2 linked regions of the Granulicella sibirica genome follow. The protein of the gene in region 1 interacts with the protein of each later gene in a pairwise test. Links are inferred from orthologs where the notes say so. Each region holds a gene or a part of one and is shown in the gene's direction. Other genes may lie near its edges.

Region 1 (3,231 bases):
GGTTGCTACCGTCAAGCCCAACAGGTCGGACGACTCACCCGAAGTGAACTTCACGCTCGGTTTTGGCGACAGGTACGCCGACACCGGCGGGCGATTCCTCACAAAGAACATCAGCCTGCTGGACTACATCCGCTTCGCCTACAAGCTGACAGACGGACAGGTCGAGATCCTTGAAAGCAATGCGCCTAAGTGGATAGGCACGGAACGTTTCGACATTCAGGCCAAATCGGATCTACCGAACCCAACGAAGAACCAGATGCGTCTGATGGTGCAATCTCTGCTTGCCGATCGCTTCAAGCTGCGCGTTCATACGGAAACACGGGAACTACCGGTCCTCGCGCTGGTCCTGGTCAAGCCGGGAGCACTCGGCCCGAAACTCCACCCTCATCCTGCGGCGGACGATAAATGTTCCAACGTCGCCCCGGTGGGTCAGGAATCAGGAAACGGGTCGACACCTGAGGTTCCCGCGGTCTGCGGTGGACTGGTGAGTGTCGGGGTACCGGGCGCGGCGAGCCGTGTTCGTCTCGGTGGCCGAGGGGTGCCGCTTGCGCTCCTTGGCGCTCATCTGGGCGAGATGGGCGGGTTTGGCCGTCCCATTGTGGATCAGACAGGCTTGACCGGGACGTTCGACCTCGTTGTAGAGTGGGGAGCCGATTCTGCAGTGGAGCCCCGCGATGAGAACAACCGGGAAACATACCTTCAGGAGTCGCTCAAAGATCAGCTCGGACTCAAGCTGGAGCGCCGGAAGGCATCGTTGGCCGTTCTCCTCGTAGACTCCATGGATCAGCAGCCTGCGGACAATTAGAATCTGGGTGGGCTGGCTGGCGTTCTTTTGCGCAGAGGTGTCGGATGAGTGAAGCGACGATTGCAGAGCAGTTGAAGTTGAGTGAGTTGGCTCCGAGGGTCCTGCAGTCGGAGATCCGCGCAATGAGTGTGGCCTGCGACGCGGTGAATGGGGTGAACCTCGCGCAGGGTGTCTGCGATACCGAGGTGCCGGAGGTCGTCGCGGAAGGGGCGCAGCGGGCGATTCGCGATGGCTTCAATATCTACACACGGCTCGATGGGATCGCCCGGTTGCGAACGGCGATCGCGGGGCAGGTGGCGCGGACGCACGGGATCGAGGTCGATCCTGATCGCGAAGTGCTCATCACCAGCGGCGTCACCGGAGGCTTTCAGGCCGCATGCATGGCTCTGCTGAACCCCGGCGATGAGGTTATCGTCTTTGAGCCGTTTTATGGCTACCACCTGAGCACCATCAAGGCGGTTCGCGCGGTTCCGGTGGCGGTGGGCCTGAGCGGGCCGGATTGGCATCTGGACCTTGCCGCGGTGAGGAACGTGATCACCCCGAGGACGCGTGCGGTGGTGGTGAATACGCCGTCAAACCCAGCCGGAAAGGTATTTACCCGCGCAGAACTCGAAGGGCTTGGAGCGCTCGCGGAGGAGTTCGGGCTCTTCGTGTTTACCGACGAGATCTACGAGCACTTTCTCTATGGAGGGGCCAGGCATGTGAGCCCTGCATCGCTCCCGGCTATGCGCGAGCGGACGATCCTGATGTCGGGGTTTTCGAAGACGTTTTCCGTCACGGGATGGAGGGTCGGGTACCTGATCGCCGACGCGAAGTGGCTTGGATCGATCGGATACTTCCATGATCTGACCTATGTCTGCGCGCCGTCTCCCTTCCAGCACGGCGTGGCGGACGGTGTGGAGCAGTTGCCGCTCTCGTTCTACGAAGGACTGGCGACGGAGCACGTGGGGAAGCGGGCGATGCTTCTCGATGCGCTGATGGCTGCGGGTCTAACACCGCACGTGCCGCAGGGAGCCTATTACATCCTGGCCGATGCTTCCCAGGTGGAAGGCGCAACCGCTGCCCAGAAGGCAAGGACGCTGCTACGGGAAATAGGAGTGGCCTCGGTTGCGGGTTCGGCGTTCTTCCGGCCGGGTGGCGGCGAAGACCTGCTGCGGTTCTGTTTCGCCAAGAAAGACGCGGACCTGGCGGATGCCTGCAATCGTCTGCGTGCGCGAGGCAGGGCCTAGTGGCGGCTCCATCGGAGGTCGTGCGGGTGGAGGCGGCGCTCAAGAACAAGGGCGCGAAGGAACTCGAGTGGGCGCGCTGGTACTGCGCGATGCGGCAGAGCGTTCCTTCGGCTCGACCGGCGGACATCAAGTTCTGGAGCGCGATGGCGGAGCGCGTCGAGGAGGTGCTTGCGCCTCCGGTTGCCGCGAAGGTGTACCCGTCGAAGAAGAAGAAAACGGGGCGCGGGCTTGGCGCAGGACCGATCGATTCTGGGGCAGAGTAGCAGCCATCTGGCTTTGCGCCGGGCACGAAGAGAAAAGAAGAGGCAGCCTGTTGCGATGCGGCCTTCGATCTGTATGATGTCTCCGGAATACGTTTACCCAAATTCCAGAGTTCTGCATTTCAAGGTTGAGGTTGAGATCCATGTTCCGTGTTGGCTTGAAAAGAATTTGCTTCTGCACGCTGGCGGTTGTGGCCGCGGTTCCTGCGGTTCGGTATGCGGTGGCGCAGGAGCCGGCCACGCTGACGATCGATACGAAGACCGTGAAGGCGAAGGTCAGCCCGAAGCTCTACGGCCTCATGACCGAGGAGATCAACTACTCCTACGACGGCGGCCTCTATGGGGAACTGGTGAGCAACCGCGTGTTCATGGACCGCTTCGGCGTGACGCGGTGGTTCCTTCATCCCAATGGAGCGGCGGAAGCCTCGATGGAGATAGACCACAAGGAGGGCCCGAGCGCCGCGCTGACTCGCAGCCTCGCGCTGACCGTGACGAAGGCGTCGGCGAAGGATTGGGCCGGAGTCGTCAACAATGGGTATTGGGGAATCCCGATTCGGCCAAAGGAGCGCTACAAGGGCTCGTTCTGGGCGAAAGCGGATTCAACTTCCGTCGGCCCGGTGCGGATACGCCTGATCAACAACAACTCCGGCCAGGAGATCACGACGGAGGGCGTCTCGACGCCGCTGACGACCGAGTGGAAGGAGTACCAGTTTGAGCTGGTCTCAGGCACCGCACCTGCCTCGCAGCAGAACCAGCTGATTCTCTCGGTCGAGAACCCGGGCAAGGTCTGGTTCAGCCTCGTCTCGCTCTTTCCCCCGACCTACAAGGATCGCGTGAACGGAAACCGTATCGACCTCTCGGAGAAGCTGGCCGCGATGAACCCGCGGTTCCTGCGTTTCCCGGGCGGCAACTATCTCGAAGGCGACCACATCAACGA
Region 2 (3,264 bases), on another replicon or contig:
CTCGTTCTTAGCATTTGTGCGGCGATCTTTGTCATCGTCGGTGGCCTTCTCCTCTTTGTCCTGATCCGTTTCCGTCAGCACCCCTCCGATCAGAACAGCGAACGGGAGCCCGCCCAGATCTACGGAAGCACGCAGATCGAGCTCTCCTGGACCGTTATTCCTATCATCATCGTCGTCATGCTTTTTCTCGCGACGACGCGCGTCATCTTCTCCACCCAGCACGCGCGCAGGCCGGTCGAATCCCTCGACGTTACCGTCATCGGCCACCAGTTTTGGTGGGAGTACCGCTATCCCAAGCTGGGCATCGTCACCGCCAACGAGCTACACATCCCCGTCAGCAACCCCGCCACCCCCACCCCCACGTACCTCACGATGTCCTCCGCCGACACCGATCACAGCTTCTGGGTACCACGACTTGCCGGAAAAACTGACCTGATCCCGAACCGCGTCAACACCATGTGGATCGACCCAGAGCAAGCCGGCCTCTACCTCGGCCAGTGCGCCCAGTACTGCGGAACCCAGCACGCCAAGATGCTCCTCCGCGTCTACGCTGACAGCCCTGCCGATTTTGCTGCTTGGGTTGAACATCAGAAGCAGCCCGCCTCCCAAAACCCCCAAGCTGCGGAAGGCCAGGCCGTCTTCCAGCACAATGCATGCATCAGTTGCCACACGGTGGCTGGAACGGTCGCGACCGGCAAGTTCGGCCCCGACCTCACGCATGTCGGCAGCCGCGACACCATCGCATCCGGAGCTGTGCCCAATACCCCGGCTAATCTCCGCACCTTCGTCGATAATCCCGGCCACTTCAAGCCCGGCATTCTCATGCCCCCCATGCACCTCAACGACCACGATCTCGACGCAGTCACCGCATATCTCGTGACCCTGAAGTAGAGATAGAAAGGCAGGAACGCCATGGCGACACAAAGTCCGGTGACCGCAGTCCTCGACAAGACCCAAGCGTCGCAGCCGCCTCGCCTCTTTCTCGCGACACTTCACGAATGGGTTACCACGGTCGATCACAAGAAGATTGGCCTGATGTATATCGGCTACGCGCTTTTCTTCCTCGTTGTCGCCGGCTTCGAAGCAATCCTGATGCGCATCCAGCTTGCCATCCCGAACAACACCTTCGTCTCACCCCAGGCTTTTAACCGCCTCTTCACCATGCACGGCACGACGATGGTCTTCTTCGTCGGCATGCCCATCCTCTTCGGCTTCGGGAACTATCTCGTCCCGCTTATGATTGGGGCGCGGGACATGGCTTTCCCTCGTCTGAACGCCTTCAGCTTCTGGGTCTCGGCCTTTGGTGGTTCGCTCCTTTATTTCAGCTATCTCGGGGGTGATGGCCTCTACGGGGCGGGCAGCGCACCCGATGTGGGCTGGTTCGCCTACGCTCCCTTGACGGCACGTGTCTTCTCGCCCGGCCACAGCACCGACTACTGGACCCTAGCCGTCCTCCTCAGCGGAATCGGCAACATCGGCACTGCCCTGAATATCGTCGCTACCACCATCTGCATGCGGTGCCCCGGCATGAAGCTCAACCGCATGCCCCTGCTGGTCTGGCTCTATCTCGTTACGTCCATGATGGTCTTTGTGGCGGTCAGCCCTCTCACCGCGGCGCAGATCATGCTGCTCCTCGACCGCTATCTCGGCTCCCACTTCTTCGACACCCAGGCCGGCGGATCAGCAGTTCTCTGGATGCACTTCTTCTGGATCTTCGGCCACCCAGAGGTCTACATCCTCGTCCTGCCCGCTTTCGCGTTCGCCAATGAGATCATCCCCGTTTTCTCCCGTAAGGCCATCTTTGGCTATCCCGCGATGGTCGCGGCTTCGGTCGGCATTGGCTTTATCAGCCTTAGCGTCTGGGCGCACCACATGTTCACCGTCGGCATGGGAGCCGGGGCCAACACGTTCTTCACCCTCTCGACCATGGTGATCGCGGTGCCCACAGGCATCAAGATCTTCAACTGGCTCGCCACCCTTTGGGGCGGCAAAATCCGTTACACCGTTGCGATGATGTTCTCCGTCGGCTTCCTCTTTCAGTTCCTCATCGCTGGTCTCACCGGCATCATGCTTTCCGCCTCACCCTTCGACTGGCAGCTCGGCAACTCCTATTTCGTGGTTGCCCACTTCCACTATGTCCTCGTCGGCGCCATCCTCTTCATGATCTTCGCCGCCTTCTATTACTGGTACCCGAAGATGACCGGCCACATGCTCGACGAGAAGCTCGGCAAGTGGCACTTCTGGCTCTTCCTCATCGGCTTCCATCTCACCTTCGACTTCATGCACATCCCGGGTATTCTCGGCATGCCGCGCCGGATCTATACCTACGAAGCGGATCGCGGCTGGATGCTCCTGAATATGATCACGTCGAGCGGCGCCTTCTTCCAGGCCATCGCTACGCTCCTCTTCGTCTACAACATGGTCTGGTCCTACTTCAAAGGGCCTATCGCGGGAGCAGACCCATGGGATGCCTGGACTTTGGAGTGGTCCACTGTGTCACCACCCCCGGCCTATAACTTCGCGACGATCCCCACCGTAGAAAGCCGTCGCCCACTCTGGGATCTCAAGCATCCCGAAGACCCCGATACCCGCTACGAATAAAGAAGGAGAGGAGGAAACGAATGAGCGAAGCTGTCGCAGCCATCATTCCGCACAACGCAGACGAAGACTGGAAGTTACCCTCCCGCGGCATCGTGGGCATGGCCTGCCTCATCCTCGCCGAAGCTTCCATCTTCATCATCTTCGTTGTCGCCTATATCTTCTATCTCGGTAAGAGCATCACCGGGCCGACGCCTCACGAAGTCCTCACGCTCCCCATCCTCACCAGCATCTGCCTTCTCTCGAGCAGCGCCACGGTTCATTTCGCCGTCTCCGCCTTGCATGCCGGGAAGCAGTCCATGTGTTCCCTGTGGCTCGCCCTGACTGTCCTGCTCGGCGGCATTTTTCTCGCCGGCACTGCGCAAGAGTGGTATCACCTCATCTACCATGACGGTCTTACCATCCGCACCAACCTCTTCGGCACCACCTTCTACTCGCTCGTCGGGCTCCACGCCAGCCACGTGATCGTCGGCCTCTTCATGCTTGCCCTCGCCCTCGTCTTCTCGCTTCGCGGAGACCTCACCAGCCGCCACACCGAGCGTCTCGAAGTCCTTTCGCTTTACTGGCACTTCGTCGATGCCGTCTGGGTCATCGTCTTCCTCGTCGTCTACGTGCTCGGCAGATAACCTGCGTTTAGAAAGCCCGCAGTTAGAAAGGAGGTCCCAT

What was found.
Region 2: the proteins of GRAN_RS09605 (region 1) and ctaD interact in binary tests that used the Escherichia coli proteins (3 or more experiments, as listed by UniProt). The link is inferred for Granulicella sibirica from one-to-one orthologs.

Annotation. Positions count from the first base shown.
Region 1 is NZ_RDSM01000001.1:2,306,539-2,309,769, forward strand. The notes cover bases 30-2,941. They hold GRAN_RS09605 (aminotransferase class I/II-fold pyridoxal phosphate-dependent enzyme), read left to right. Parts: upstream 30-849; coding sequence 850-2,034; downstream 2,035-2,941. Other genes in these bases: GRAN_RS09600 (TIGR03435 family protein), read left to right, coding at 30-805; GRAN_RS09610 (hypothetical protein), read left to right, coding at 2,034-2,297; GRAN_RS09615 (alpha-L-arabinofuranosidase C-terminal domain-containing protein), read left to right, coding at 2,438-2,941. Outside these bases: more of GRAN_RS09600, read left to right, coding at 1-29; more of GRAN_RS09615, read left to right, coding at 2,942-3,231. UniProt on the Escherichia coli protein: Shows aminotransferase activity with methionine and histidine as substrates, and to a lesser extent also with phenylalanine.
Region 2 is NZ_RDSM01000003.1:447,355-450,618, reverse strand. Bases 312-3,256 are described here. They hold ctaD (cytochrome c oxidase subunit I), read left to right. Parts: upstream 312-912; coding sequence 913-2,601; downstream 2,602-3,256. Other genes in these bases: GRAN_RS18445 (cytochrome c oxidase subunit 3), read left to right, coding at 2,622-3,224; coxB (cytochrome c oxidase subunit II), read left to right, coding at 312-891. Also shown: more of coxB, read left to right, coding at 1-311; GRAN_RS18440 (hypothetical protein), read left to right, coding at 3,263-3,264. UniProt on the Escherichia coli protein: Cytochrome bo(3) ubiquinol oxidase is the terminal enzyme in the aerobic respiratory chain of E.coli that predominates when cells are grown at high aeration.